DNA from 4 places in the Serratia sp. A07 genome. Region 4 is predicted to be linked to each of the others. Evidence: predicted binding sites of a transcription regulator. Region 4 holds the regulator's gene; each other region holds the start of a gene.

Region 1 (7,900 bases), on a different contig from region 4:
CGACCAGATCCACGGCCATTCTTCCCTGAGTAAGCGACGAGATAGCCAGCGCCAGCGTCGCGCCCGCCATACCGCCACCAACGATAATTACGCTCATTCCGTTACCTTGCCGCCGCCATCAAAGCCTCGATGGCATCGGCGTCTTTCACCACGGTGGCGGTCAGGTTTTCGTTGCCGTCGGCGGTGATCACGATGTCGTCCTCGATGCGGATGCCGATGCCGCGGTATTCCGCCGGCACGTCCGCATCCGGCGCAATGTACAGCCCCGGTTCCACGGTCAGCACCATGCCCGGCTCCAGCAGCCGATCGCGGCTCGGCGTGCCGTAGTGGCCGACGTCGTGCACGTCGAGGCCCAGCCAGTGGCTCAGCCCGTGCATGAAGAACTGCCGGTGCGCTTGTTCGGCGAGCAGCTGGTCGACTTCACCTTTCAAGACGCCCAGTTCCACCAGCCCGACCACCATGATGCGCACCACTTCGTCGTTGACCTCACGGATGCTGGTGCCGGGTTTGAACAATGCCAAAGCGCGCAGCAGCGACGCCAGCACAATGTCGTACACCGCGCGCTGCGGCTTGCTGAACTTGCCGTTGACCGGGAAGGTGCGGGTAATGTCGCCGGCGTACCCCTGATACTCGCAGCCGGCGTCGATCAGCACCAAATCGCCGTCGCGCATCTGGCTCTCGTTCTCGGTGTAGTGCAAGATGCAGCCGTTTTCGCCGCTGCCGACGATGGTGTTGTAAGACGGGTAGCGGGCGCCGAGGCGGGTAAATTCATGGTGAATTTCCGCTTCCAGCTGGTATTCGAACATGCCAGGACGGCATTTTTCCATCGCGCGGGTATGCGCCAGCGCGCTGATCTCACCGGCGCGGCGCATCACCGCCAGCTCTTCCGGCGATTTGAACAGGCGCATGTCGTGCAGCCACGGCCGCCAGTCGGTCACGGTGGCCGGCGCCTGCAGATTCTGGCGGAACCCCTTGCGCAGTTTGTCCAGCGCACCGAACAGGATCTGATCGGCGTAGGCGTATTCGCCCTGCGCGTGGTAGACCACGTCCAGGCCGTTGAGCAGCAGGTGCAGCTGATCATTGATTTCATCGAACGGCAGCGCGCGATCCACGCCCAGCTTCGCCGGCGCAGCGTCTTGCCCCAGGCGGCGGCCAAACCAGATTTCCGCCGTCAGATCGCGCACCCGGTTGAACAACACGCTGTGGTTGTGCGTTTCGTCGCTTTTGATCAGCACCAGCACCGCCTCCGGCTCATTGAAGCCGGTCAGGTACCAAAAGTCGCTGTTCTGCCGATAGGGATAGTCTGAATCTGCACTGCGCGTCGTTTCCGGCGCAGAGAAAATAACCGCCGCACTGGCCGGCGCCATTTTCGCCAACAGCGCCTGACGGCGGTTGTTGAATTCCTGCTGAGTCATTACCTTCTCCTGAAATCATGCCATCCGCACCGCCGGCGGAGGGGCGATAAGACGCTTAGTGCAACGTCGGTTTGATGTTTTCCGGCGCCGTTGGTTTGTGACGGGTGAATTCGCCGTGGCACATGATGGCGGCAACCCGCACATACTCCGCCACTTCTTCCAGCGACTGTTCCAATTCTTCCTGATCTTCGTCTTCGTCGTAGCCCAACTGCGCGATGTTGCGCAGATCGTCGATCGCTTCCCCGACTTCGTCTTTCACCTGGGCCAGCTTCGGCTGCATCATCCCCAGGCCGAGCAGGAAGTGGTTGACCCAACCGGCCAGCGCGTCGGCGCGATCGAACACGCTGACGATCTCCCCTTCCGGCAGCATCAGTTGGAACAGGAATTCGTCGTCTTCGAGCGTTTCGCGCGTCACTTCATACAGCTGTTGCAGCGGTTGGCTGAGCGCCTGCGGGAAGGCGACGCCTTCGTTGGTCAGATCGTGCACCAGCGCCTGCCAGCCGGCATCACGGCTGCCGCCGCACAACAGGCCGCTGATCAGGCCATGCATTTCTGCCGCGGTCAGCGCCACCGACTGCTGGTTGAGGGCCACGGTCAAAGATTGGTAACTTGGAAATGTATTCTGTATAGACATGCGCATTCGTCATCGTTGGCAGGATAAGTTCGTGTTATGCTACCACCAAGGTCCGTCGCTATACCAGATAAGCGCGACACCTCAGTGGCTAGTTATAATCGCGATGTGGCAGGTTTCACACTGCGCCGTCGGGTGGCGAAAGTGCGGTAAATACGCATTTTGAAACCCTTTTTTGACTGGCAATGTGCGCCACAGTAGATTACAACCAGGTACTGAAAAAGGGGTTGTATCTTGGTACCGAGGTATATATAGTGGCGCCCGCTTTGACGGCCCGGCCAGGGCGGACAAGGCTGGCGCGAAATTTAGGCAGGAAGGTGGCATGTCTGCACAACCGGTAGATATTCAAATTTTTGGCCGCTCGTTAAGAGTCAATTGCCCGCCAGAACAACAAGATGCGTTGAATATGGCGGCGGACGATCTTAACCAACGGTTGCAAGATCTTAAAGTTCGCACTAGAGTCTCCAATACTGAGCAACTGGTTTTCATCGCGGCATTGAACGTCTGTCACGAACTTGCTCAAGAACGGTTGAAAACCCGTGACTATGCGTCCAATATGGAACAACGCATACGGATGCTGCAGCAGACCATTGAACAAGCGCTGCTTGAACAAGGTCGCATCTCTGAACGTCAGGATGCACAATTCGAATAACTTAAGTTGTTGAAATCACAGTTTCGGCAACGAGTACAAAATTTCTCTGAGATGTTCGCCAGCGGGCCAGTCCCCTGAGCCGATATTTAGTACAAACAGAATGTGTTGCTCCGCGATCGGTGAGCACGCTCGGTGCGCCGAGAAGCCTTAAGATTGCGACGGCACGTTCACCTTGAACCATGGGTTCAAGGGTTACAGCCTGCGACGGCATCTCGGAGATTCCCCTTCTCAGCGGTTTATGTGTGCCGAACGCCACACTGAGCAAGCCTGATACGATGCCTTTTCAACCCCAATTCGCGCAGCAGCGCCAAGCCATTCGCCAACTCATTCGCCAACGCCGACGCGAACTTACGCCGGATCAGCAACGCTTTGCCGCAGACAAGATAACCGAGCGCCTTGCCGCACATGCACGCATTCAGGCGGCGCACAGCATCGCGGTCTTCCTGTCGTTTGACGGTGAACTCGATACCGGGCCGCTGATCGAGCAGCTGTGGACGCTCGGCAAACGGGTTTACCTGCCGGTGCTGCACCCGTTCAGCCCGGGCCACCTGCTGTTCCTGCGCTATGCGCCGGAAACGCCACTGGTGCGCAATCGCTTCAATATTCTTGAACCGCGCCTCGATGTGCGCCAGGTGTTGCCGCTGGGCGAGCTGGACGTCGTGCTGACGCCGCTGGTGGCATTCGATCATACCGGGCAGCGTCTGGGTATGGGTGGCGGCTTTTACGATCGCACCCTGCAAAACTGGCAGAGCGACGGCCCCTATCCCATCGGGCTGGCCCATGATTGCCAGCAGGTGGAGCACCTGCCGACCGAGCACTGGGATATCCCGCTGCCGGAAATCCTCACCCCGCTCTGCAGCTGGGCGTGGCACGAACCTAAATAGCAAAAGGCCGGATCGCTCCGGCCTTTTTCGTTGCGGCATACCGCCTAATCAGAACAGCAGACGAGCGCGAATGGTGCCGTCGATGGCCTTCATGCGCTGCAGCGCGGCGTCGGCGCGCGCGGTTTCCGCTTCGATGTCGATCACCACGTAGCCGATTTCCGGGCCGGTTTGCAGATACTGCGCGGCGATGTTAACCCCTTCTTCAGCGAAGATCTGGTTAATCTGCGTCAGCACGCCCGGGCGGTTTTCGTGGATGTGCAGCAGGCGGCTGGCATTCGGGCCATGCGCCGGCAGCGACACTTCCGGGAAGTTAACGGCGGACAGGGTCGACCCGTTGTCGGAGTATTTCGCCAGCTTGCCGGCCACTTCGTCGCCGATGTTCTCCTGCGCTTCCTGAGTGGAACCACCGATGTGCGGCGTCAACAGCACGTTGTCGAACTCACACAGCGGCGAGTTGAACGGATCGCTGTTGGTTGCCGGCTCTTCCGGGAAGACGTCGATCGCCGCGCCCGCCAGGTGATTGCTGGCCAGCGCATCGCACAGCGCGGGAATATCTACCACGGTGCCGCGCGAGGCGTTGATCAGAATGGCGCCTGGTTTCATCAGCGCCAGCTCTTCCGCTCCCATCATGTTCTTGGTGGCCAGCGTTTCCGGCACGTGCAGCGTCACCACGTCGCTCATATTGAGCAGGTCGGACAGATGGCGCACCTGCTGCGCATTACCTAACGGCAGCTTGTTCTCGATATCGTAGAAGAACACCTTCATGCCCAGCCCTTCGGCCAGAATGCCAAGCTGGGTGCCGATATGGCCGTAGCCGATGATGCCCAGCTTTTTACCGCGCGCCTCATAGGAGCCCACGGCCAGTTTGTGCCACACGCCGCGGTGCGCCTTGGCGTTGGCGGCCGGAATGCCGCGCAGCATCAACAGCAGCTCGCCCAGCACCATTTCGGCCACGGATCGGGTATTGGAGAAGGGAGCGTTGAAGACCGGAATACCGCGCTTGGTCGCCGCTTTCAGATCAACCTGGTTGGTGCCGATGCAGAAGCAGCCCACCGCCACCAGTTTTTCTGCGGCGGCAAACACCTCTTCGGTCAGATGCGTACGCGATCGGATGCCGACGAAGTGTGCATCGCGGATGGATGCCTTCAGCGATTCGGTGTCTAACGCACCCTTGTGGTATTCGATGTTGGTATAACCGGCGGCACGTAAATTATCGACCGTGCTCTGATGAACCCCTTCCACCAACAGGAATTTAATCCTGTCTTTCTCCAATGATACTTTTGCCATTTACCCGACCCTATGTTCAGACTTCAGAAGCGGCTGTGACGACACAGCTCCCATCCAACATAACAAAAATAACGCGGGCGGCAATACAAACGATTGCCTGCCCGGCAGGACAAGGCGCAGCGTTGATGACGGTTTACGGCAGAAAATGCCATAGGGAAAGTTTTCGGCAGAAGCTTTGGGGAGTCAGGTTTCACAATGTGACATAAGTCACCAAATTTGCCGTTTTTCAGAAAAGATATTTTAACCGAAGAATTATGCGGCCCGGCGCTACCGGGCCACAGACGGCGGAGGCTTATTTGACCACTTTCACGCCTTCCGGGGTGCCGACCAGCGCCACGTCCGCGCCGCGGTTGGCGAACAGCCCCACGGTCACCACGCCGGCGATGCCGTTGATCTTGTTCTCCAGCGCGATGGCGTCGGTGATGCTCAGGTTATGCACATCGAGGATCACGTTGCCGTTGTCGGTCACCACGTTCTGACGATACTCCGGCAGGCCACCGAGTTTCACCAGCTCACGCGCCACGTAAGAGCGGGCCATCGGGATCACTTCCACCGGCAGCGGGAACTTGCCCAGCACGTCCACCTGCTTGCTGGCGTCGACGATGCAGATAAATTTCTTGGCGATGGCGGCGATGATCTTCTCGCGCGTCAGCGCAGCGCCGCCGCCCTTGATCATCTGCATATGGCCGTTGATTTCGTCCGCGCCGTCCACGTAGATATCGAGCGAGTCCACTTCGTTGCTGTCGAACACGTGGATGCCGAGGCTTTTCAGCTTGGCGGTGGAGGCATCGGAGCTGGACACCGCGCCTTCGATCTGGTGCTTGATGGAGCCCAGCGCGTCAATAAAGTGGGCGGCGGTAGAGCCGGTGCCGACCCCGACGATGGTGCCCGGCGTCACGTATTCCAGCGCCGCCCAGCCCACCGCTTTTTTCAGTTCATCCTGCGTCATAATATGTCCCTTGCCTCTGTACGAAAACGTGTGCGTATTATAGGGTAAAACGCTGTTTTTCACGCCGGCAGGATCACACTTATTTACCGCAGCCCGCATTTTTACCCGCTTGGCGGCGAGGTGGGGGCGTGATTTTCCACCTGCGCCGTGCGCAAAATGTGGCATAGTGCCGGTATCATTCTAATTTAAGGGATATCTTTCCGATGAAACGCCCAGACTATCGTACGCTGCAAGCGCTGGACGCGGTGATCCGTGAGCGCGGCTTCGAGCGCGCCGCTCAAAAACTCTGTATCACGCAATCGGCGGTATCCCAACGCATCAAACAGCTGGAAAACCTGTTCGGCCAACCGCTGCTGGTTCGTACCGTGCCGCCGCGCCCGACCGAACAAGGGCAAAAGCTGCTGGCGCTGCTGCATCAGGTGGAGTTGCTGGAAGAAGAGTGGCTGGGCAACGACACCGGCGTCGACACGCCGCTGCTGCTGTCGCTGGCGGTCAACGCCGACAGTCTGGCAACCTGGCTGCTGCCGGCGCTGAAGCCGGTGCTGGCGGACTCCCCCATTCGCCTGAATCTGCAGGTGGAAGATGAAACCCGCACCCAGGAGCGGCTGCGCCGCGGTGAGGTGGTGGGCGCAGTGAGTATTCAGCCGCAGCCGCTGCCGAGCTGCCTGGTGGATCGGCTGGGGGCGCTGGATTACCTGTTCGTCGCCTCCAGCGGCTTCGCCGAGCGCTACTTCCCGAACGGCGTCACCCGCTCCGCGCTGCTGAAAGCGCCGGCGGTGGCCTTCGATCATCTCGACGACATGCACCAGGCGTTCCTGCAGCAGAACTTCGATCTGTCGCCGGGCAGCGTGCCCTGCCACATCGTGAACTCGTCGGAAGCCTTCGTGCAGCTGGCACGCCAGGGCACCACCTGCTGTATGATCCCTCACCTGCAGATCGAAAAGGAGCTGGCATCCGGTGAACTGATCGATCTGACGCCGGGGCTGTACCAGCGCCGAATGCTGTACTGGCACCGCTTCGCGCCGGAAAGCCGCATGATGCGCAAAGTGACCGACGCGCTGCTGGAACACGGCCACCAGGTGCTGCGTCAGGATTAAAACGAAAAAAGGTTCGCCGCAGCGAACCTTTTCTTCAATACGAACACCTTACTGCGCGGCGTTGCGCTGCAGCTCAAACACCACATCCACCTGATCGTCGAAGTGAATGCTTTGCTGCTCATAGGTTTGCGCCGCGTCGCTTTCCGCCGCCGCACCGGCCGCCTTATACATCCGCGCCACCGGCATCGGCTGGTAGTTGGCGACCCGGTAGCGAATGCTGTACACCGGCCCCAGCTTGGCGTGGAAGCCTTTGGCCAGGGATTCGGCCTGCTGAGTCGCGTTCTCGATCGCTTTTTGCCGCGCCTGCTCACGATACACGTCCGGCTTGGCGACGCCCAGCTCCACTGCGCGGATCTCGTTCAGGCCGGATTTCAGCGCGCCGTCCAGCAGCTCGTTCAACTTGTCCAACTGACGCAGGGTCACCTGCACCTGGCGCACCGCCCGGTAGCCCTTCAGCACCGACTCGCCGGTTTTCAGGTAGTCATATTCCGGCTGGGTGCGCAGGTTGGCGGCGCTGATGTCTTTCTTCTCGATGTTATTTTTCTGCAGGAAATCAAAGTACTGCGCCACACGCTCGTCCACCTGCTTCTTCGCCTGGGCGGCGTCTTTGGAGGAAACGCTCACTTCGATCGCCAGGGTGGCGATATCCGGCGTGGCGTCCACGCTGGCGGTGCCGGAGGTGACGACGTGCGGCCCTTCAGGCACTTCAGCCGCCTGCAGCGCCATCGGTAACGTCCCTAATCCGACCATTGCGGCCATAGCCAATGCTTTTAGCTTCACAGTGTCTCCTTAATGACAGGCTGTCTCTGATCGCCGGCTTTTCCCTGTGAGAACCGCCGGATTCCTGGCATCAAACGTAGCATATCGCGCGGCGTTTTGAATTCGGATTAGTGACAAATTCTTATAAATTTGCCCCCTGCCAGGCCAGCTGCAGCGCGATGCCCCACATCACCAGCCCAACCAGCGCGTTGATGATGCGCTGCGC
Region 2 (7,900 bases), on a different contig from region 4:
CTTATGAGGCGATTTGCCGTCTAATTACGGCGCCGTCATAAAAAGTTGAATGAGCAACCGACGAGAATAATGCACGTTACGTGCCAACTTTGCAATAAAAAAATAACCATATGATTTTACTAAAAAATAAAGCCATATCAGTAACTTTCTTTGCGCATCACGCCCCGATGAGCGATGAAAAAAACGCCGCGCTGTCGCCAAATGCAGACAACTAAAGCCAAACCCGATTACCACCAATAAAATCAAACAGTTAAATGTCTCCATTTAGCGACAGAGAAAATAGCGCCTGTCGCAAAATGCAGACACTGCCGCCAATCGCCGAGCGCCGGCCATAAAAAAGGGCGCAATTGCTTGCGCCCTCTGTACGGTGGTGGCCGTTTTTAGCCCAGTTGCTTACGGGCGTTGCGGAACATGCGCATCCACGGGCTGTCCTCGCCCCACTCTTCCGGGTGCCAGGAGTTGCTGACCGTGCGGAACACGCGTTCCGGGTGCGGCATCATCACCGTGGCACGCCCGCTGGCGCTGGTCACGGCGGTAATGCCGTTCGGCGAACCGTTCGGGTTAGCCGGGTAAGCTTCCGTCACCTGACCGGCGTTGTTGACGAAACGCAGCGCCACCAAACCGTGGCTTTCCAGCGCCGCCAGATGCGCCGCATCGCGCACTTCGACATGCCCTTCACCGTGGGAAACGGCGATCGGCATACGCGAACCGGTCATGCCCTGCAGGAACAGCGACGGGCTGGCCGCCACTTCCACCAGGCTGAAGCGCGCCTCGAAACGATCCGACAGGTTGCGCACAAAACGCGGCCAGTGTTCTGCGCCCGGGATCAGCTCGCGCAGGTTGGACATCATCTGACAACCGTTGCACACGCCCAGCGCCAGCGTCTGCGGACGGTGGAAGAACGCTTCGAACTCGTCGCGTACCCGCTCGTTGAACAAGATAGACTTCGCCCAACCTTCGCCGGCGCCCAGGACGTCGCCGTAAGAGAAGCCGCCGCAGGCCACCAGCGTATGGAAGTCCTGCAGATCGCGGCGCCCTGCCAGCAGATCGCTCATGTGCACGTCCACCGCGTCAAAGCCGGCGCGGTGGAACGCCGCCGCCATTTCAACGTGGGAGTTCACCCCCTGCTCGCGCAGCACCGCCACTTTCGGGCGAGCGCCCTTGGCGATGTACGGCGCGGCGATGTCTTCCTCCGGTGCGAAGGTCAACTTCACGTTCAGGCCGGGATCTTGTTCATCCTGCTTGGCCTGATGCTCCTGATCGGCACACGCCGGGTTGTCGCGCAGGCGCTGCATCTGCCAGGTGGTTTCCGCCCACCAGGTGCGCAGCGTATTGCGGCTTTCGCTGTACAGCGCCTTGCCGTGTTGGGTGATGACGAAACGATCGCCGGCCTGCACGCTGCCGATGTGATGCACGTTGTCGGTCAGTCCGTGCTGAGCGAACGCCTGCTTCACGTCGTCGAGACGTTCGGCGCTCACCTGGATCACCGCGCCCAGCTCTTCGTTGAACAGCACCGCCAGCGCATCGTCGCCGAGGCCGTCGAGATTGACGTCCACACCGCAGTGACCGGCGAAGGCCATCTCCGCCAGCGTCACCAGCAGGCCGCCGTCGGCGCGGTCGTGGTAAGCCAGCAGCGCTTGATCGGCCACCAGCTGCTGCATGGCGTTGAAGAAGCCCGCCAGCTGCGCAACGTTGCGCACGTCGGCCGGTTTGTCGCCCAGCTGGCGGTAAACCTGCGCCAGCGCGGTGGCACCCAGCGCGTTATGGCCGTTGCCCAGGTCGATCAACAGCAGCGCGCTGTCGCCCTTATCGGTGCGCAGCTGCGGCGTCACGGTGTGGCGCACGTCCTCCACGCGGGCGAAGGCGGTGATGACCAGCGACAGCGGCGAGGTCATTTCGCGCTGTTCGTTGCCTTCCTGCCAGCGGGTTTTCATCGACATGGAGTCTTTGCCCACCGGGATGGTGATGCCCAGCGCCGGGCACAGCTCTTCGCCCACCGCTTTCACCGCTTCGTACAGCCCGGCGTCTTCGCCCGGGTGGCCGGCGGCGGCCATCCAGTTGGCGGACAGCTTCACGCGCTTCAGGCTGCCGATCTCGGTGGCAGCCAGGTTGGTCAGCGCTTCCCCGACCGCCAAGCGGCCGGAGGCGGCGAAGTCCAGCAGCGCCACCGGCGCACGTTCGCCGAGCGACATCGCCTCGCCGTAGTAGCTGTCCAGGCTGGCGGTAGTGACCGCACAGTCGGCTACCGGTATCTGCCACGGGCCGACCATCTGGTCACGCGCCACCATGCCGGTAACGGTGCGATCGCCGATGGTGATCAGGAAGGTTTTCTCCGCAACGGCCGGCAGATGCAGCACGCGTTTCACCGCGTCGGCCAGCGTGATGTTCTCACGCTGCACCGGCTGGCCATTCGCCTGCAGGCGGGTAACGTCGCGGGTCATTTTCGGCGTCTTGCCGAGCAGCACGTCCAGCGGCATGTCGATCGGCTGGTTGTCGAAGTGACGGTCGTTCAACGTCAGGTGCTGTTCTTCGGTCGCTTCGCCGATCACCGCATAAGGTGCGCGCTCACGGCGGCAGATCTCGTCGAACTGCGCCATCTGCGCCGGGGCAATCGCCATCACGTAACGTTCCTGCGATTCGTTGCACCACACTTCCAGCGGGCTCATGCCCGGCTCGTCGTTGAGGATATCGCGCAGCTCGAAGCGGCCGCCGCGGCCGCCGTCGCTCACCAGCTCCGGCATGGCGTTGGACAGGCCGCCGGCGCCGACGTCATGGATAAACAGGATCGGGTTCTGGTCGCCCAGCTGCCAGCAGCGGTCGATCACTTCCTGACAGCGGCGCTCCATTTCCGGGTTGTCGCGCTGCACCGAAGCGAAGTCCAGATCGGCATCGGACTGGCCTGACGCCATCGACGAGGCCGCGCCGCCGCCCAGGCCGATATTCATCGCCGGGCCGCCCAGCACCACCAGCTTGGCGCCGACGGTGATTTCCCCTTTCTGCACGTGATCGGCGCGGATGTTGCCGATACCGCCCGCCAGCATAATCGGTTTGTGGTAGCCGCGCAGCTCGACGCCATTGTGGCTGTTGACGCGCTCTTCATAGGTACGGAAGTAGCCCAGCAGCGCCGGACGACCGAATTCGTTGTTGAACGCCGCGCCGCCCAGCGGGCCTTCGGTCATGATATCCAGCGCGGTGACGATGCGTTCCGGCTTGCCGAAATCCTGCTCCCACGGCTGTTCAAAGCCGGGAATACGCAGGTTGGACACCGAGAAGCCCACCAGGCCGGCTTTCGGCTTGGCGCCGCGGCCGGTGGCGCCCTCGTCGCGGATCTCGCCGCCGGAGCCGGTCGCGGCACCCGGCCACGGCGAGATCGCCGTTGGGTGGTTGTGGGTTTCTACCTTCATCAGGATGTGCGCTTCTTCCTGATGGTAATCGTACTTGCCGTTCTCCGGCGCGGCGAAGAAGCGGCCGACCTGCGAGCCTTCCATCACCGCGGCATTGTCTTTATACGCCGACAGCACGTAGTCCGGCGTCTGCTCATAGGTGTTCTTGATCATCTTGAACAGCGATTTAGGCTGCTGTTCGCCGTCGATGATCCAATCGGCGTTGAAAATCTTGTGGCGGCAGTGCTCGGAGTTGGCCTGCGCGAACATATAAAGTTCGATATCCGTCGGGTTGCGCCCCAAACCGGTAAAGGCATTCAGCAGGTAGTCGATCTCGTCCTGCGCCAGCGCCAGGCCGAGCCGGACGTTGGCCTGCTCCAGCGCGGTGCGCCCTGCGCCCAGCACGTCGATCGACTGATACGGCGCCGGCTGATGGTGCGCGAACAGCTGTTCGGCCTGTTGCAGCTCGCTGAAGACGGTTTCCATCATGCGATCGTGCAGCAGCGCAGCGAGCTGGAGCCACTGGGTTTCCGTCAGCTCGGGTGCCTTGACGTAGAACGCCAGGCCGCGCTCCAGGCGCACCACCTGCTGCAGACCGCAGTTGTGGGCGATGTCGGTGGCTTTGGAAGACCAGGGAGAAATGGTGCCCGGACGCGGCGTGACCAGCAACAGCCGACCTTCGGGAGCGTGTTCGGCGAGAGAAGGACCGTACTTGAGCAGCCGCTGAAGTTTGGCGTGTTCTTCGGCACTGAGCGGTGCGCTAACATCGGCAAAGTGGACGTACTCGGCGTAGATATCACTGACGGGCAGGTGGGCGTCCTGGCAGCGGGACAGCAGTTTGGTAATGCGAAAAGCCGATAAAGCGGGCGAACCACGCAGAATTTCCATAATCAAAGTTCTCTCGTCTTCGAAGCGGCGGATAAGACGCTTCATTGGGCGCAACAGGGGAAAACGCGCGCCATTATAGAGAATCCTCGCCGCAGACGAAACCGTTTGCGTAGGGATTATTGATAAAAGCGTGCCGCACCGTCGAATTGTCATAACGTGTCAATAAAGTTGCACACTGGCGTTTTGTTGCGCAAAATGCCCCCGGCACTGGTGATTTAACCATGAGAAAAGTCGCGGTTGTCGTCGCCGGTGTACCTGTGCCACCACTGGATAACTATTTGAAACGTCTTAAAATAAACTACATCCTCATCGGCGTTGTCACCCTGCTTCTGGCTCTCGCGCTGTGGCCCAATATCACCTGGCGCAGCGGCCAGGGCGGGCAACTCCAGGAGATCATTTCCCGCGGCGAGTTGCGTATCAGCACGCTGAACTCCCCGCTGACCTATTTCAACACCAAGCAAGGGCCGGGTGGGCTCGACTACGAACTGGCCAAGCGCTTCGCCAACTACCTCGGGGTGAAGCTCGTGGTGATCCCCCATCAGAACATCAATGACCTGTTCGACGATCTGGACGATGACGACGCTGACCTGCTGGCGGCCGGCCTGATCTACAACCAGGAGCGCCTCAGCCGCGCGCGCACCGGCCCGGCCTACTACTCCGTTTCCCAACAGCTGGTGTACCGGCTGGGTACCCCGCGGCCAAAAGGCTTCGCCGACATTAAAGGCAAGCTGGCGGTCGCCTCCGGTTCCGCGCACGTCAGCACGCTAAAGCAGCTCAAGCAGGATAAATACCCGGATCTCGCCTGGGAGTCCTCCAGCGATCTCACCTCCAAAGAGCTGCTGGAGCGAGTGGCCGACGGCAAGCTGGACTACACCCTCGGCGATTCGGTAACCATCGCGCTGCTGCAGCGCATCCATCCGCAGCTGGCGGTGGCGTTCGACGTCACCGACGAAGAACCGGTCACCTGGTATCTAAAACGCGACGGCGACGACAGCCTGTACGCGGCGATGCTGGATTTCTACAGCCAGATGGTGGACGACGGCACCCTGGCGCGGCTGGAAGAGAAGTACCTCGGCCACGTCGGCAGCTTCGACTATGTGGACACCAAAACCTTCCTGTCGGCCATCGACTCGGTGCTGCCCAACTTCCGCCCGCTGTTCGAGAAGCACGCCAACGAGATCGACTGGAAGCTGCTGGCGGCCATCGCCTATCAGGAATCGCACTGGAATCCGCAGGCCACCTCGCCCACCGGCGTGCGCGGCCTGATGATGCTGACCCGCGCCACCGCCGACGGCCTGGGGGTCAACGATCGCCTCGATCCGGAAGAGAGCATTCAAGGCGGCGCCCTTTACCTGCAACGGCTGATGGCCAAGGTGCCGGACAGCGTGCCGGAAGACGAGCGCATCTGGTTCTCGCTGGCGGCCTACAACATGGGCTGGGGCCACATGCTGGACGCGCGCAAGCTGACCAAGACGCAAAAGGGCAACCCAGACAGCTGGGTCGACGTCAAGCAGCGCCTGCCGATGCTCAGCCAGAAGCGCTACTATCCGCAGCTGACCTACGGCTATGCGCGCGGGCGTGAAGCCTACAACTATGTAGAAAACATCCGCCGCTACCAGGTCAGTCTGGTGGGCTATCTGCAGGAAAAAGAGAGAAAGGCGGCGCAAGCGGCCGCCGAGCAAGAGGCGTTGGGGAAAGGCTACCCGACGGTGATGCCGGAACTGGCGCTCAACTACTGATTATTCCGGCTTATCCGCCGCCCGCTGCGCCAGCCTGAGCGCTTTTTTCTGTTCACGGCGCAGACGGAAGAAATTGCTCAGGGTGGCGGCGCATTCGTCCGCCAGCACGCCCGAGACGATCTCCACCTGATGGTTCATGCCCGGATGGCGCAGAATGTCCACCAGCGAACCGGCCGCGCCGGTTTTCTCGTCGGCGGCGCCATACACCAGCCGGCGGATACGGCTGTGCACCATCGCACCGGCGCACATCACGCAGGGCTCCAGCGTGACGTACAGCGTGGCGTTCAGCAAACGGTAGTTTTGCAGCACCGCGCCGCCCTGGCGCAGCGCCATGATCTCGGCGTGTGCGGTAGGATCGTGTCGGCCGATCGGTCGGTTCCAGCCCTCGCCGATGACCTGATTGTCCAGCACCAGCAGCGCACCCACCGGCACCTCGCCCTCTTCCTGCGCGCGCAGGGCCAGCTGCAATGCCTGACGCATCCAGTACTCATCGTTATATTCAGTCATCGCATAATTCCTCGTGCGCTTTTGCGGCGGGCATTATACACACTAGCCTCCCTTTGTCGTAGCCGCCCGCCAATGGCTATACTGGCCGAATCAGCGTGTGATTCAGGGACCAGAAGCATGAAACTCAGTAAAAAGAACGCGGTCGTGGTGCGCAAAGCGCTGGACGGCTGGGTGGGAGAAGGCGCCTTGACGCCCGAACAACGGCAGCAACTGCTGCAGCATGTGGCCGTGCAGCCTTTCGACTGGCGGCGGCTGGCGCGCTATGCGTTTCTCGCCGCGCTGGCCTCGCTGCTGATCGCCGTCACCAGCCTGTTCGCCGACAGCGAACTGCTTGCATGGCTCAGCGGGCTGTTCCGCTTCGACGCGCCGGTGCGCATGGCGATCGCCGGCATACTGGCGGCGCTGGCCTACGTCTGGGCGCTGCGTCGCCGCCGGCGCCACCCGGAAAAACGCTACGGCAATGAGGCCGCGCTGTTTGTCGCCGTGTTGCTTACCGCCTGCGCCTTATGGCAGCTGGGGGTCTGGCTGGATAACGGCAGCGGCCGGGTTTCCGTGCTGCTGCTGTTCGCCGCGCTGCTGTACGGCGCGATCGGCTGGTTCAGCCGCTCCGGGCTGGTGTGGTGGTTCGCCCTGCTGTCGCTCGGCAACGCCTTCGGCGCCGAGACCGGCTACCTGTCCGGCTGGGGCGCCTACTGGCTCGGCATGAGCTACCCGATTCGCTTTATCGCCTTTGGTGCGGTGCTGATCGCCGCCGCGCTGCTGTTGCGGCCGCTGTTGGCGCAACGCGGCCTGCAGCGGGTGTCGCTGGCGATGGGCCTGCTGTACCTGTTTATCGCCCTGTGGCTGCTGTCTATCTTCGGCAACTACGGCGATCTCGACAGCTGGTACAGCGCGCGCCAGATCGAGCTGTTCCACTGGAGCCTGCTATTCGGGCTGGCTGCCCTCGCCGCCATCTGGCTGGGGTTGAAGCATGACGACGCCATGCTGCGCGGCTTCGGGCTGACCTTCCTCGGTATTAACCTGTATACCCGTCTGTTCGAGTTTTTCTGGGACAGCATGCCGAAGGCGGTTTTCTTCGTGCTGCTCGGCCTGAGCCTGTGGGCGCTGGGGCATTATGCGGAGAAGATTTGGCAGCTGGGGCGCAAGCCGCACGACGTGACCGACGACTGATCGCGCTGCCGATAAAAACAGAAAGGGCGGAATCTTCCGCCCTTGGTTTATTCCAGCTGTTGTAGCTCGCCCTGCTTGCTTACCCGCCAGCGGTGCTCACAAAAGAACAGCAGCGGATTATCCTGCTTGCTGTCGCTGTAACCGCTGTACAGCTTCAGCGGCGCACCGAGCCGCTGCTCCAGCTGCACCACTTTCTGAGCCCCCAGGCAGCGC
Region 3 (7,900 bases), on a different contig from region 4:
AACGCCTCGAAAATGCCGATACTTACCTCAGATTATTCTTGAAGAAAAATAAGCCTTACGCTAGCGTGGGAAGGTAACAAAAAAGAGTTAGCGTGCTCTTTTTCGTCGCACCTCAAATCTTATTCTTATCATCCATAATGATAATAGCGAACACTTCCCGCCTCTCCGTGCGGGATTCTTTTTCCCGCCGCCGTCGCCCCAATCTGGTGCTTTATGTTGAGATTTAGTTGCCGATAATTTACATTCGCTGTCTGAGAAACCTCAACCTCCCGCGGTGGCCAGGCTGGCAACGGGTGGGCGTTCAGGAGCAAAAGACGTGCAAATGACCCTCATGGAATACATCACTCGACACTTTAACGGCGATCTTCATCGTTACGCGCAGTCGGAAGGCGTCAGCCGTGAACAAATCATTAGTTGGATAAATAATGAATGTCACGTGATCAAAGGTAGGCTGTTTATGCCGGTGAAGCATCTCCCGGTCGAACAAGCCCAGTGATGACGAAAAAAAACCCCGCCAGGCGGGGTTTTCTGTTTCTGATAACACGGAAAATCAGAAGTTATAGCCGACCACGAGGTAATAACCCCAACCGGTAGACTTGATCGGGCCCTGCGGGGTGCCGATATCCGCGCCATCCTGCCACTGGCCGCCGTTATGGAAATAACGCGCCACGAAAGAATAGTGCCAGTGATCGTAGTTCAGCGCCAAAATATGGCTGGAGGCGATCGAGTTGCCGGTGCGTACCTGTTTGCCGGTGCCGTCAACCCAATGGCTGTCCTTGCCCAGATCGGAACCGAAGTCGAAGTTGGTGAAGCCGATGTAGCTCAGGTTGCCGCCCCACACCTGGGTCAGCGGCACGAAGTATTTCACCTTGAAGCGGTAACCGTCCCAGCTGTTCTCGTTGGCAGCCTGGTAGTTTTCCCACTGGTATTTGGCATAGATGTTCATCGACAGGCTCATCGGCAGGCCGGTGTCGATATCGGTGCCCAGACCCATGTACCAGGTGTTTTGACGGCCGTCGGCGTTGTGGCCCAGATCATAGATGTAGTTGTTGGCGAAGTACCACTCTTTGAACGGCCCGAAGCTCAGATCGGTGCCGGTCAGCTTGTCGATGGAGAAGCGCGGTTCAATCTCCATAAACATTGGGGAGCCTTTGTCCCAGATGCCGCGGTCCGGGGTGTTGCCCACGCCGAAGAACTTCGGCACGTCAACGTAACCGTAGAAATCGAACCAGTCTTTCTTGGCGAAGGCTTCGTATTCGAGATACACGTCGTTATTCAGCTGCGGTCCGAAGCGGGTGTGGTAGCTGCCCACCACGTTGACGCTCTGGTGCCACCAGTCGGAGACATATTGACTGTCTTTGCTATCAGCCATTGATGATGCACTGTAAGACGCTGCGAGCAGTACACCTGCTGCGAGAGCTATTTTTTTCATTTTATTACCACATGCTTAAAGGGCCATTTCCTGCCCGTTTAGAAAAGATGACAATGAGTCTGCCGACACCTGGCGTTGTCTTCACACAGAAACTCGGATGACGCGCGCATTATAGAAACCACTGACTGTAAGAATCTGTGATCCAGTTACGCATTTCGCGAATAGGTAATCGATTGCGTTCACATTTGTCAAATTATGTTTCATGCAAATTCACATTCGCTGTGATTTTAGTCATGCACATCGATTTTTAGCGCAGTTTTTGAGCCAACCGTCATCAGGGCGTCACCTGCCCATTATCGCGACGTGGAAAAGAAAAAGCCGACGCATGAACGCCGGCCTTCATCAAAATCAACAGAAAATACGCAAAGCGAAATCAGTTCACCGCCGGCACCGCCTTGGCGATGTTTTCCTGGCGGAACGCCACCTCCTCGCCGTTTTTCACCTCCCAGCTGGCGACCGGAATGTCGGTCTTGGGCGCCGCCGCAACGACGGAACCGTAAATCAGCTTGTCGTCGCGGCGCAAAATATAAACGTCGAGCTGATATTCATGCCGCAGATTCGCCGTGGTCAGGCGCACGGTATCGCCGCGTTCATAGTGATGCGCGTCGATTTCGGGTTGTTGAATAAATTGAATGTCGCTTCTCATCGTCGTCGTTCCTTCAGGCAACATGGCTAGTTAAATTCTAGTTCAACATTGCGCCGACGGCGGATAATTTCCGTTAATTTCCACGGGTTGCCCGCCAACAGATCAGCGAGCCGAGCGTCACCATCGCCACGCCCTGCCAGAAATTGGCGGTTAGCGAGGTGTGCAACACCAGCGCGGCGAACACCGCCGACAGCACCGGGGTAAAATAAGAGACGGTGGCCAGCAGCGTCATGTTGCCGTGCAGAATGCCGACGTTCCAGGCGGCATACCCCGCCCCCATCGCCACCCCGGCGCACAGCAGCGTCAGGGTCACGCCGAGGCTGAACTGCATGCCGCTTTCCGCGCTGAAGGCATACTTCAGCCACAGCGCCAGCGCGGTCAGCACGATGAACAGCACCACGCCGTTGCTGCCCTGGGCGATCTTCTTGGTCAGGTTGCAGTACAGCGCCCAGATCACCGCACCGCTGAACGCCAGCCCGTAGCTGAGCGGATTGCTGCGCACGTTGGCCAGCATTTGCGCCGGTGACCAGCCACCCTCGCCGCTCATGATCCAGCCGATGCCGAACAGCGACAGCAGCAGCCCCGGCAGCAGCCACCATTTGGCCTTTTGCCCGTTGAGCGCCAACGCCATCAGCACGGTGAAACAGGGCCACAGGTAGTTGATCATGCCCACTTCTATCGCCTGCAGGCGGGTATTGGCGTAGCCGAGCGACAGCGACAGGCAGATCTCATAGCTGACGAACAGCAGGCTGCCGACGATGAGATAAGGCCGCGGAAAGCTGCGCCATTTCGGCACGCCGAGCGCCACCAGCAAAAACACCGCGCTGACGCTGTAGATCATCGCCGCGCCGCCGATCGGCCCCAGCCCTTCGCTGACGCTGCGGATAAGGCCGACGACGCTGCTCCATAGCACAATGGCCAATAAACCGAACAGCGTGGCGCGGGTACGCGAGGGCAAAGCGGGCATAAGGCGGATCCAATGGGTTATTTTTTATCAGGTTTTTCACTCTACTGCCGCACGCGCCAAAAAGAAAGGCGGGAAATTCCCGCCTGTGATTTTATTGCTGCGGCTGCCGCTCGAGCTGCGGCGGCGGCTGGCGAAAACGCCGGGTCAACCAGGCCAAATAGCCGAAGCCCAGCGTCGCCCAGATAAGCCCCATGGTCAGCGAGCTCTTCTCCAGGTTCAGCCACAGCACCCCCACCGTCAGCGCCCCCACCAACGGCAGGAACAGGAAGTTGAAGCGATCCTTCCAGCTTTTGTTGCGCCCTTCGCGAATGAAGAAGTGGCTGATGACCGACAGGTTGACGAAGGTAAAGGCCACCAGCGCGCCAAAGTTGATCAACGCCGTGGCGGTCACCAGATCGAACGACAGCGCAGACAGCGCCACCAGCCCGACCATCAGCACGTTGAGCGCCGGCGTGCGCCATTTAGGGTGGATGTAACCGAAGAACTTCTCCGGGAACACGTTATCGCGCCCCATCACGTACAGCAGGCGCGACACGCTGGCGTGCGACGCCAGGCCGGAGGCCAGCGTGTTAATGAAGGTCACGCACAGGAAGATCGACTGGAACAGCTTGCCGCCGACGTACAGCGCGATCTCCGGCAGTGCCGCGTCGGGCTGGTGGAAGCGTTGAATGGACGGGAAAAACAGCTGAATGAAGAACGACACGCTGATAAAGATCACCCCGCCGTACAGCGCGGTCAGGAAGATGGCGCGCGGGATCACCTTGGCGGCGTCGGGCGTCTCTTCACACAGCGTGGTGACCGCATCGAAGCCGAGGAACGAGAAGCACAGGATAGTGGCGCCGGTAATGATCGGCAGCAGATGCGCATTCTCGCTGAGGAACGGCCGCAGGCTCCACACCGTGCCCATCCCCTCGCCGTTGTGCAGGCCGCGCACCACCAGGTAGATAAACACCAGAATGATCGCCACCTGCGCCAGTACGAACAGGGTATTGAAGTTGGCCACCAGATTGACGCTTTTCAGGTTGATGGCGGTAATCAGGATAACGAAGCCCACCACCCACACCCAGGGCGGCACTTCCGGGAACAGCGCGGTCAGGTAAATCTTCGCCAGCAGCGTGTTGATCATCGGCAGGAACAGATAATCGAGCAATGATGACCACCCTACCAGAAAACCGACGTGCGGGTTGATCGCCTTCTGCGCATAGGTGTAGGCAGAGCCGGCGGTAGGAAACTGGCGCACCAGTTTGCCATAGCTGATGGCGGTGAACAGCACGCCAGCCAGCGCCAGCAGATAGGAGGTCGGCACATGGCCGTCGGTGAGGCCGGAGACGATGCCGAAGGTATCGAACACCGTCATCGGCGTCAGATAGGCCAGGCCCATCATCACCACCTGCCACAGCTTGAGGGATTTGCGCAGCTGCGGTTTGCCCGCCGGGCCGCCGTCGATGGCTTTAATCGTCATGGCATTTCCCCTCTTGGTCCTCTGCTGTCAACCGTGCAACGTCATTCAGAGAGGCCGCGGGGAAACTGCTGCTCAGGCGGCGGGAAAAACGGGTTGGGATCACTGTCGGGCGGCCGGCGACCGGCCCGTAAGCACTGCGGCACAGGCAAACGTCTGCGCAGGGGGATGACTGAGTCATGGTTATTTCCTCGTCGGCGTCCTGTACGCCGTGATAGAAGAAATTCTGTACCGCAGCGCGCAGCCTCACCGGCCACAGGAGAGCCGATGAAATGCGCCAGACGCGCGCGGTCGTCGCAGGGCGAGCGGGATCAGGCGTTTTTCAGCATCCACTCGATTTCGGTTTCGGTGATCAGGCGCTCGAACTGCACCAGCTCATCGGTTTTGCAGGCCAGGTAGACATGGCTGAAACGTTCGCCCAGCAGTGCATTGAGCACCGGCTGATGTTCGAACTCGTACAGCGCGTCGCTCTGGCGAATCGGGAACGGCAGCCCGTCCTGCTCCAGCCCGTTGCCGGTCACCGGCTCAGGCAGCGGCAGCGCGCTTTCCAGGCCGTAGACGATGCCGGCCAGAATGGTCGCCATCACCAGATAAGGGTTGGCGTCGGCGCCCGCCACGCGGTACTCCACGCGGTGGTTGTCGCGATCGCCGCAGGGAATGCGCAGCGCCACGGTGCGGTTGTTATGCCCCCAGGAGGCCTGGGTCGGCACGTACATGCCGGGCTGGAAGCGGCGGTAGGCGTTAACGTTCGGCGCCAGCAGCGCCATCGAAGACGGCATCAGGGCGATCATGCCCGCCAGCGCCTGTTTCAGCAGCGCCGAGTCTTCGCCGTCGTCGTCGGCGAACACGTTGTTGCCCTGCGCGTTCAGCATGCTGATGTGTACGTGCATGCCGCTGCCGGCGTGCTCCTCATACGGCTTGGCCATAAAGGTCGCCTGCATGTTGTGGTTCTCGGCCACCATGCGCACCAGCCGCTTCAGCGCCAGCGCGTGATCGCAGGCCTGCAGCACGTCGTCGGTATGGTGCAGGTTGACCTCGAACTGCCCCGGCGACGCCTCCGCCACCGCGCCGTCCGCCGGAATGCCCTGCAAACGCGCCAGTTCGTCGATCTCGCTCAGCACGTCGGCGAAATGGTTCAGGTTATCGACGGAATACACCTGGCTTTGGGTGTTGCGCTCTTGCGTGCCCGGCGCGCACGGCGGCTGCAGATAGCCCTCTGCGTCGCGTTGACGATCGATGAGATAAAACTCCAACTCTACCGCTACCACGGGGGAAAGCCCGCGCTGACGCAAACGCTGCCACACTCGGTTCAGCACATTGCGCGGTTCAACGTCAAAGGGAGTGCCATCTTCATCCAGCATGGTGAGCAGCACCTGCGCAATATATTGCGGATCCGCCGCCGACGGCGTCAGCGTGCCCGGCACCGGCACGCACACGTGATCCGGCTCGCCCAGTTCCTGCCCCAGCCCGGCCTCTTCGACGACGTTGCCGAGAATATCCATCGCAAATACCGACGCCGGGAAGTAACAGCCCTTCTCCAGCTTGCTTAGGCCGCCGACCGGGATGCGTTTGCCGCGGAAGCTGCCGTTCAGATCGGTCAACAGTACGTCGACATGTTGGGTTAACGGATAACGCTCCAGGTACTTCTTCACTTCGCGCTGGAACGCGCTACTTCGTCTCTCTTCACTGTGCTGAACAAAGTTTTCCACTTCTACGATGTTGGTCTGCATGGTTCACCCGCCGTTTGTGTTTTGCTGTCGTCGATGTTTATTGACCGTCTTGTTCAATATAATGCCCACAAATGAAACGTAGATGAAACAAATTTGTTTTGCAAGTGTTACTTTTGGTTTGAATATTGCCCAATCGACTGCTAGATTTATAGAATATTGAACGAAATCGGCGGTGGAGAAGCTTATCGTTCATAATTTCGAACGTACCAAGGGGATAGCATGGACAATATATTTAACAGACCAGTCATTGGCGTCGTCATGTGCAGGTATAGGTTAAACGGGCACCTCACACAGACCTTGCAAGAAAAGTACCTGAATGCCGTTATCACCGCCGGCGGCTTGCCGATCGCCCTGCCGCACGCGCTGGCGGAGCCGGAAATGCTGGCGGAACTGCTGCCGCGCCTCGACGGCATTTTGCTGCCGGGCAGCCCCAGTAATGTGCAGCCGCACCTTTATGGTGAAAACGGCGATGAGCCTGACGCCGATCCTGGCCGAGACGCGTTGAGCCTGGCGCTGATCCGCCAGGCGTTCGACAGGCGCATTCCCCTTTTCGCCATTTGCCGCGGCATGCAGGAGATGGTGGTCGCCACCCAAGGCACCCTGCATCGCCGCCTGTACGAACTGCCCGAGCTGCTGGAGCATCGTGAAGATCACGACCTGCCGCTGGAACAGCAATACGCCCCCGCCCACGAAGTCATCGTTCAGGAAGGGGGGCTGCTTTCGCAACTGATACCGGATTGCAACAGATTCTGGGTGAACTCGCTGCACGGCCAGGGCGCCAAAACCCTGGGCGCGAGCGTTCGCATCGAGGCGCACGCCGCCGACGGGCTGGTGGAGGCGATCAGCGTGCGCGATCAGCCTTTCGCGCTCGGCGTGCAGTGGCACCCGGAGTGGAACAGCGACGAGTACGCCCTGTCGCGCCTGTTGTTTGATGGTTTCATTACCGCCTGTCGGAACTATCAAAAGGAAAAACGCCCATGAGCGACGTCAGCTTGGCACCGGGAAAACGTCTGTCGCAGATCCGTCAACAATTAGGGTTGTCGCAGCGCCGGGTCGCCGAACTGTCTGGGTTAACCCACAGCGCCATCAGTACTATCGAGCAGGACAAGGTCAGCCCGGCCATCAGCACGCTGCAAAAGCTGCTGACGGTATACGGTCTGTCGCTGTCGGCGTTTTTCGCCGAGCCGGAAAAACCGACGGAGCCGCAGATCGTGATCGGCAGTGACGATCTGATCGAAATCGGCAGCCAGGGCGTTTCGATGAAGCTTATCCACAACGGCGACCCGAACCGCACGCTGGCGATGATGATCGAGACCTACGAACCGGGCACCACCACCGGCGAGCGCATCAAGCATCAGGGGGAAGAGATCGGCACGCTGCTGGAGGGTGAAGTGGTGCTGCAGGTCAACGGCCAGAGCTATCACCTGTTGGCTGGGCAAAGCTACGCCATCAATACCGGCATCCCCCACAGTTTCAGCAACACGTCGGCGCGCATTTGCCGGATTATCAGCGCCCATACGCCGACGACATTCTGATCAACGGAGCCAGGCATGAACTTTCACCATTTGCAGTATTGGCAACAACGGGCGCAGGCCCTGAAGATTGAGCACCAGCTGTTTATCGACGGCCGCTACCAGCCGGCCGCCGCGGGGAAAAGTTTCGCCGT
Region 4 (7,900 bases):
AGACAAACCACTGCTGACCGTTGACGTATGGGAACACGCGTATTACATCGATTACCGCAATGCGCGTCCAAAATACCTGGAAAACTTCTGGGCGTTGGTCAACTGGACCTTCGCAGCGGAAAACCTGGCGTAAGCGCAGGTTCTGAGGTGATAAGGCGCAGCCAAGCTGCGCCTTTTTTATAACCGGGGGTAAATCAGTTCAACGCGGCAACGAAGCTGAAAGCGATAATGACCGCCAATGCGCAGACGGTGGTGAACAGCGACATCTTCAATTCGGTATCCATGACAACTCCTTTAAAATGGGCTTTCCTAAGCATAAAAGGCGCACAATTAGTACGTCAAATCATTTTCCCACAGTTCGCCGATTAAATCTTGTTATCATTTCCCGGTTTATAATCTCGATTACCTCTTCCACTTTTGTTCAATATGCGACAAAATTCGCAGTTCACAACTGCGTACCGGCATCCATGCCCCTCCTGATTAAGCGCTGAAGACTTCAACACACTAAAAACTCAGTTTTCGCTTCTCTGGAGAAGGATCTACGTAGGCAAACGATTAACATCACACTTACATGCTGTAAACATGTGAGTTCAGGAGTCATTCCTTACATGGCAACGATTAAAGATGTGGCCAAACGCGCGGGCGTTTCCACCACCACCGTTTCGCACGTCATCAATAAGACTCGTTTCGTCGCCGAAGAGACCAAAGCGGCCGTGTGGGCCGCCATCAAAGAACTGCACTACTCGCCGAGCGCCGTGGCGCGCAGCCTGAAAGTCAATCACACCAAGTCGATCGGCCTGCTGGCCACCTCGAGCGAAGCGCCCTACTTTGCCGAAGTGATCGAGGCGGTGGAAAACAGCTGCTACAGCAAAGGCTACACCCTGATCCTGTGCAACTCGCACAACAATCTCGACAAGCAGCGCGCCTACCTGGCGATGCTGGCGCAAAAGCGCGTCGACGGCCTGCTGGTCATGTGCTCCGAGTACCCCGATCAGCTGCTGGGCATGCTGGAAGACTACCGCAACATCCCGATGGTGGTGATGGACTGGGGCGCCGCGCGCGGCGACTTCACCGACACCATCATCGATAACGCGTTCGAAGGCGGCTATCTGGCCGGCCGTTACCTGATCGAGCGCGGCCACCGCGATATCGGCGCCATTCCGGGCCAGCTGTCGCGCAATACCGGCGGCGGCCGTCACCAGGGCTTTATGAAGGCGCTGCAGGAAGCGCATATCGACATTCGCGAAGAGTGGATCGTCCAGGGTGACTTCGAGCCGGAGTCCGGCTACAAGGCGATGCACCAAATCCTGTCGCAAAAGCAGCGGCCGACCGCGGTATTCTGCGGCGGCGACATCATGGCGATGGGCGCCATCTGCGCCGCCGACGAGCTGGGGCTGCGGGTGCCGCAGGATATTTCCGTGATCGGCTACGACAACGTGCGCAACGCCCGCTACTTCACCCCGGCGCTGACCACCATTCACCAGCCTAAAGAACGCCTGGGCGAAATGGCCTTCACCATGCTGCTGGATCGCATCATCAGCAAACGCGAAGAGTCGCAGGTGATCGAAGTGCATCCGAAGCTGATTGAACGCCGCTCGGTCGCCGACGGCCCGTTCATCGACTACCGCCGCTAATCCCCCGCGCCGGAAGCCTGCGCGGCTTCCGGTTCCGCCTCGCTCAGCCACTCCTGGTTCAGCGTCTCCCCATCGCCCAGATACGCCAGCAGCCAGCTCATCGCCGGTGAGGGTTTATCCTGCTGCCAGGTCAGGCAGCAAGGGCTGGCGGGAAACGGCTGCTGCAGCTGCAACGCCTTCAGCTCACCGCGCTGCACCCGCGGCAGCGCCCGATGTGCCGGCATCATGCCGACGCACAGCCCGGCGCACAAACAGTCGAGCGCCGAAGTCCAGTCCGGCACCACCAGCCGCCGCTGGTTATCCAGCGTCCAGGTGACGCGCTTGGGCAGATTGCGCGAGGTGTCCTCCAGGCAAAGCGAAGGGTACGGCCGCAGCTGATCGTCATTCAGCGGGCCTGTCAGTTGCGCCAGCGGGTGCTGCGGGCTGACCACGCACAGCCAGTTCATATAGCCCATGTCGCGGAAGGCGAAGCCGCCGCCGACCGGCACCGCACGGGTGGCGCCGATCGCCATGTCCGCCCTGCCGTCCACCAAGGCATCCCACACGCCGTTGAACACCTCGGGTTGCAGCATCAGTTCGACGTCGGGGAAATGACGGTAGAAATCCAGCACCAGTTGGCGGCTGCGCTGCGGTTTGACGATGATGTCCACCGCGATATTCAGCTGGCCGCGCCACCCGTTGGCCACCTGCTGACAGTGGCGGCGGGTGTCGAGCATTTTTTTGATAACAACTCGCGCATCTTTGATAAACAGCGCGCCGGCCGGCGTCAACTCCACATCGCGGTGACGCCGCTCAAACAGCGGCACCGCCAGCCATTGCTCCAGCTGCCGTACGGTATAGCTCACCGCCGACGGCACCCGGTGCAGTTCCTGCGCCGCCGCGCTGAAACTGCCGGTGCGCGCCACCGCGTCGACCACTTCAAGAGAATATTCAGACCACATCGCTTTGCCTTCAATTTTTTTAACAGCACTTTGCAAATATTACCGTTTCACAAGCAGAGATCCAGCCGGATACACTGGCCGGCGCTAAAAACCTGCGACATTAAAATATTAACGAGAAATACCATGCGAAATTCCTTTGGCTTTATGTTCTACCTCGCCGGCCTGAGCATGCTGGGTTATCTGGCGACCGATATGTACCTGCCCGCCTTCGGCGCCATGCGGGAAGAACTGCAAATTTCCGCCGGCGCGGTGAGCGCCAGCCTGAGCATCTTCCTGGCCGGCTTCGCCTTCGCGCAGCTGCTGTGGGGGCCGCTCTCCGACCGTCTGGGCCGCAAACCGGTCTTATTGATCGGCCTGACGCTGTTCGCTCTCGGCTGCCTGGGCATGCTGTGGGTAGAGAACGCCGTGCAGCTCTGGATCCTGCGCTTTATTCAGGCCGTCGGCGTCTGTTCCGCCGCCGCCATCTGGCAAGCGCTGGTGGTCGACCGCTATCGCGAAGGCCAGGCCAATCGCGTATTCGCCACCATCATGCCGCTGGTGGCGCTGTCGCCGGCGCTGGCGCCGCTGCTGGGCGCCTGGCTGTTGAACCACGCCAGCTGGCGCGCGATCTTCGCCGTGCTGCTGGCCATCACCGTACTGCTGCTGCTGCCGACGCTGATGCTCAAAGAGCGCGCCAAAACGCAGCCCACCGCCGAGGCGCCAAAAAACGGCGTCAGCTTCTGGCGACTGTTGAAATCCCCGGTGTTCAGCGGCAACGTCACCATGTACGCCGCCTGCTCGGCAGGCTTCTTCGCCTGGCTGACCGGCTCGCCGTTCATCCTCGGTGATATGGGCTATGGCCCGAGCGACATCGGTCTGAGCTATGTGCCGCAGACGCTGGCTTTCCTGCTGGGGGGCTATGGCTGCCGCGCCGCGCTCAAGCGCATCAATGGCAAAACCCTGCTGCCGTGGCTGCTGGTAGCTTATGGTGTCAGCATGGTGGCGCTGTATCTGGTGGCGACCCTGACCGCACCGACGCTCACCACGCTGCTGATCCCGTTCTGCGTGATGGCGCTGGTCAACGGCGCCGGCTATCCGATCATGGTGGCGAATGCGCTGATGCCGTTCCCGGAAAGCAGTGGCAAGGCCGCCGCGCTGCAAAATACGCTGCAGCTGGGGCTGTGTTTTGTGGCGAGCATGCTGGTGTCGGCGTTCATTGCCCAGCCGCTGTTGGCGACGGTGACGGTAATGGTATCGACGGTGATCCTGGCCGCGCTGGGGTATTTCCTGCAGCGGGGAAAAGCCGTTGACGCGCAGCAAAAGGCGCAGCGGGAACATGCTAACTCAGCGTCATAATTACCAAGTTTAATAATCACTTAAAGAATATGCGTGCCGAGTGCGATTTACAGTTGAGTCAACGCCTCGGCACGCCTATACTCAAAAACAACCTTGTAAAGTAACACCTTATAATCTCTATATCTCAATTAGCACTTGTGTACGCGCTTTGCGTCACACTCTTTTTTAAGGATGCGTTTATCCCGCGCCGTTCGCGCCGGGTCGTTTCTTTAAATTTCCTCTGTTCATAGTCGGATATCAGACGCCGCGGGCCTATTTTCCGCCGGTAAACGTATGCACCCGCAGAAATTGTCTAAGCTGTTTCCTAACGGGTCATCAGTCAGAAGAAGGTGATGGAGAAGCTATGAGTTCATCGTGTATAGAAGATCTGAGCATCCAGGACAATCAGTGGTACCGTATCGCGCATGAAATGCTCGGCCTGGCCGGCATTGAAATCAACGGATCGCGCCCCTTCGATATTCAGGTTAAAAACCCCGATTTCTTTAAACGCGTCCTGCAGCAAGGGTCGCTGGGGCTGGGCGAAAGCTATATGGACGGCTGGTGGGAATGCGAGCGGCTGGATATGTTCTTCCAGCGCGTGGTCAGCGCCGGGCTGGAGAAGAAACTCCCCCACCACCTGAAAGATACCCTACGTATCGCCGCCGCGCGCCTGACCAACCTGCAATCGAAAAAGCGCGCCTGGATCGTCGGCAAAGAACATTACGATCTCGGCAACGATCTGTTTACCCTGATGCTCGATCCTTACATGCAATATTCCTGCGGCTACTGGAAAGACGCCACCACGCTGGAGGAAGCGCAGGAAGCGAAGCTGCGGATGATCTGCGAAAAACTGCAGCTGCAGCCAGGTATGCGCCTGCTGGACATCGGCTGCGGCTGGGGCGGTCTTTCCGCCTATGCGGCGAAGCATTACGGCGTGTCGGTAGTCGGCGTAACCATTTCTGCCGAACAGCAGAAGCTGGCTCAGGCGCGCTGCGCCGGGCTGGATGTGCAGATCCTGCTGCAGGATTACCGCGATCTGCATCAGCAGTTCGATCGCATTGTCTCGGTCGGCATGTTCGAGCACGTCGGGCCGAAAAACTACCGCACCTATTTCGACGTGGTGGAGCGCAATCTGGCGCCGCACGGCCTGTTCCTGCTGCACACCATCGGCTCCAACAAGACCGATATGAACGTCGATCCGTGGATCAACAAGTACATTTTCCCGAACGGCTGCCTGCCTTCAGTGAGCCATATCGCCGAAGCCAGCGAGGGCCATTTCGTGATGGAAGACTGGCACAACATCGGTGCCGACTACGATCGCACGCTGATGGCCTGGTTCGAACGCTTCAAACAGGCGTGGCCGCAGCTTGCCCCGCGCTATTCCGAACGCTTCGAGCGGATGTTCAGCTACTACCTGAACGCCTGCGCCGGCGCGTTCCGGGCGCGCGATCTGCAGCTGTGGCAGGTGGTGTTCAGCCCGAAAGGCGTTGAAGGCGGCATTCGCGTCGCGCGCTGAACGCTTTCCCGATAAAAAAGCCCCGGCAACATCATCGCCGGGGCTTTTTTTTGCTCTTTCGGACGCTGCGGGTTAACCGCAATAAACTCGAATGATTTTATCGTTGCTATCGCCAAGGAAGTTCAGGCGGCGCAGGTTGAAATCCATGGTAACGGCAGAGTTGTACGGAATGGCGCGCACCTTGGCGTCGATCCGCACGCCTTCCAGCGAGGTCATCGGCTTACCGACGAAGTTTTGATACTGCGAAGCGCCGCAGGTATCATCCGCATCGGCCATTTGCGCGCCGGCGCCCTGCTCAGGTGAGCTGCTGCAGGCGCTCAGCGCCAGCAACGCGGTTAACAACAACGTTTTCCCATAAAACTTCACGCGTTTCTCCTCTCTGCTTATGATTCGATACCGGCGGCAACGCCAGAATCGCTGTCAGTCTTTGTGCGCCGGCGCCATCGCCGCCGCCAGCGTCGCTTCCCGGTTGGCCAGCACGCGCTCGACGGTATCCACCACCGCCTGCGTTTGCGGATCGATTTCGATGTTCACCTTATCGCCCAGGCGTTTCTTACCCAGCGTGGTGCGATCCAGCGTTTCCGGGATCAGGTGCACGCAGAAACGGTTATTCACCACTTCGCCGATGGTCAGGCTAATGCCGTCGATGCCGATGAAACCTTTGTGCAGCACATATTTCATCAATTCCGCATTCGGCATGCGCAGCCATACCTGGCGATTATTTTCCGAGGTATAAATCTTGGCCACTTCCGCCGTGCAGATAATATGGCCGGACATCAAATGGCCGCCAATTTCGTCATTGAACTTTGCCGCGCGCTCGATATTGACGATGTCGCCGAGCGCCAAGTCGCCGAGGTTGGTCAGGCGCAACGTTTCCTTGATCAAATCGAAGCTGACGCGGTTGCCTTCCACCGCGGTCACGGTCAGGCAGCAGCCGTTATGGGCCACCGACGCGCCCAGCTCCAGCCCCGGCAACAGCTCGGCAGGCATCTCGATCACGTGGGTGCGGAAATTGGGTTTCTCATCAATGGCGACCAGCGGCGCGGTGCCTTGTACGATACCGGTGAACATATGTGCCTCTTCTTACTAATAGGTTAAAACGCTCCCGGCAGTTTGCCCCAGTTGGCGCTGAAAACCAAATCCGCGTAGGCAAAAAACGCGGGCCTGCGCATTTAATAACTATTTATCTGCGGCGTTTGCTTAACGACGCCGAGCAGGTACAATATTTTTGACAAAATTCCGCTATTTTAATTGTTGTCCTCTCGCGGCAGCCCTCCCTCCCACATATATAAATAGAAAGGTGTATGCGTGCAGAAGTACTTAATTGAAGCGCGTAGTTTATTGGCTCTCGCTATCCCGGTCATCATCGCGCAAATATCGCAAACCGCCATGGGCGTGGTGGATACCATCATGGCCGGCGCCTACAGCGCCACCGACATGGCGGCGGTTGCGGTCGGCACTTCAATCTGGCTGCCGGCCATCCTGTTCGGCCACGGCCTGCTGCTGGCGCTGACCCCGGTTATCGCCCAGCTTAACGGCGCCGGGCGGCGCGATCGCATCGCTCACCAGGTGCGCCAGGGTTTTTGGCTGGCTTCCGGCGTGTCCGTGCTGCTGATCGTGGTGCTGTATAACTGCAAGTTCGTCATCGACATGATGCACAACATCGACCCGCAGCTGGCGGATAAAGCCGTCGGTTATCTGCACGCCATCATGTGGGGAGCGCCGGGTTACCTGTTCTTCCAGGTGATGCGCAACCAGTGCGAAGGCCTGTCCAAAACCAAGCCCGGCATGGTGATCGGCTTCCTCGGCCTGCTGGTGAATATCCCGATCAACTACATCTTCATCTACGGCAAGTTCGGCATGCCGGAGCTGGGTGGCGTCGGCTGTGGCGTCGCCACCGGCAGCGTCTACTGGATCATGTTCCTGATGATGCGCTGGTACGTGAAGCGCGCGCCCTCGCAGCGCGACATCAAACGCCAGGCAGGCGATCTCGGCGGCCCAGACTGGGCGGCGCTGAAGCGCCTGATCGGCATCGGCATGCCCGTGGCGCTGGCGCTGTTCTTCGAAGTCACGCTGTTCGCCGTGGTGGCGCTGCTGGTTTCGCCGCTGGGGATCGTTGCGGTCGCCGGCCACCAGATCGCGCTTAACTTCAGCGCGCTGATGTTCGTGCTGCCGCTGTCGCTGGGCGTCGGCGCCACCATCCGCGTCGGTTACCGTCTGGGGGAAGGTTCGGTTGAAGGCGCCCGTGTCGCCGCCTACTCCGCCATCGGCGTCGGCATCACCATGGCCGTCTGCACCGCGCTGTTTACCGCCACCTTCCGCGAACCGATCGCCCTGCTGTACAACGACAGCCCGGCGGTGGTGGCGATGGCGTCGCAGCTGATGCTGCTGGCGGCGCTGTACCAAATCTCGGATTCTGTCCAGGTGATCGGCAGTGGCGTGCTGCGTGGTTATAAAGACACCCGCGCGATCTTCTTTATCACCTTCATCGCTTA

Evidence for each region. Region 4 encodes PurR, which represses purine synthesis genes. Its sites were predicted from a motif close to CANGCAAACGTTTGCNTG; they were not measured.
Region 1: the regulator PurR is predicted to act here: its motif matches at 4,952-4,969, upstream of serA (phosphoglycerate dehydrogenase).
Region 2: the regulator PurR is predicted to act here: its motif matches at 4,366-4,383, upstream of purL (phosphoribosylformylglycinamidine synthase).
Region 3: the regulator PurR is predicted to act here: its motif matches at 1,595-1,612, upstream of AC4PR2_RS21615 (nucleoside-specific channel-forming protein Tsx).

The regions. Positions count from the first base shown of each region.
Region 1 covers NZ_JBZXDO010000014.1:72,955-80,854, forward strand. Annotated here, with positions in the region: gene ubiH (2-octaprenyl-6-methoxyphenyl hydroxylase) at 1-97, opposite strand, end outside; gene pepP (Xaa-Pro aminopeptidase) at 102-1,415, opposite strand; gene AC4PR2_RS15475 (YecA/YgfB family protein) at 1,471-2,049, opposite strand; gene zapA (cell division protein ZapA) at 2,369-2,698, shown strand; RNA gene ssrS (6S RNA) at 2,739-2,921, shown strand; gene AC4PR2_RS15490 (5-formyltetrahydrofolate cyclo-ligase) at 2,974-3,582, shown strand; gene serA (phosphoglycerate dehydrogenase) at 3,631-4,869, opposite strand; gene rpiA (ribose-5-phosphate isomerase RpiA) at 5,162-5,818, opposite strand; gene AC4PR2_RS15505 (LysR family transcriptional regulator ArgP) at 6,022-6,915, shown strand; gene AC4PR2_RS15510 (oxidative stress defense protein) at 6,964-7,695, opposite strand; gene argO (arginine exporter ArgO) at 7,817-7,900, opposite strand, start outside.
Region 2 covers NZ_JBZXDO010000011.1:140,521-148,420, forward strand. Annotated here, with positions in the region: gene purL (phosphoribosylformylglycinamidine synthase) at 381-4,274, opposite strand; gene mltF (membrane-bound lytic murein transglycosylase MltF) at 4,550-6,010, shown strand; gene tadA (tRNA adenosine(34) deaminase TadA) at 6,011-6,517, opposite strand; gene AC4PR2_RS13915 (DUF2157 domain-containing protein) at 6,635-7,687, shown strand; gene yfhb (phosphatidylglycerophosphatase C) at 7,735-7,900, opposite strand, start outside.
Region 3 covers NZ_JBZXDO010000028.1:24,587-32,486, reverse strand. Annotated here, with positions in the region: gene AC4PR2_RS21620 (hypothetical protein) at 317-496, shown strand; gene AC4PR2_RS21615 (nucleoside-specific channel-forming protein Tsx) at 551-1,432, opposite strand; gene AC4PR2_RS21610 (hypothetical protein) at 1,806-2,078, opposite strand; gene yddG (aromatic amino acid DMT transporter YddG) at 2,152-3,045, opposite strand; gene AC4PR2_RS21600 (APC family permease) at 3,137-4,507, opposite strand; gene AC4PR2_RS21595 (glutamine synthetase family protein) at 4,816-6,234, opposite strand; gene puuD (gamma-glutamyl-gamma-aminobutyrate hydrolase) at 6,454-7,215, shown strand; gene puuR (HTH-type transcriptional regulator PuuR) at 7,212-7,769, shown strand; gene puuC (aldehyde dehydrogenase PuuC) at 7,785-7,900, shown strand, end outside.
Region 4 covers NZ_JBZXDO010000006.1:144,027-151,926, forward strand. Annotated here, with positions in the region: gene sodB (superoxide dismutase [Fe]) at 1-133, shown strand, start outside; gene cydH (cytochrome bd-I oxidase subunit CydH) at 195-284, opposite strand; gene purR (HTH-type transcriptional repressor PurR) at 609-1,634, shown strand; gene punR (DNA-binding transcriptional activator PunR) at 1,631-2,575, opposite strand; gene punC (purine nucleoside transporter PunC) at 2,699-3,910, shown strand; gene cfa (cyclopropane fatty acyl phospholipid synthase) at 4,254-5,405, shown strand; gene AC4PR2_RS09055 (I78 family peptidase inhibitor) at 5,478-5,771, opposite strand; gene AC4PR2_RS09060 (riboflavin synthase) at 5,826-6,476, opposite strand; gene AC4PR2_RS09065 (MATE family efflux transporter) at 6,714-7,900, shown strand, end outside.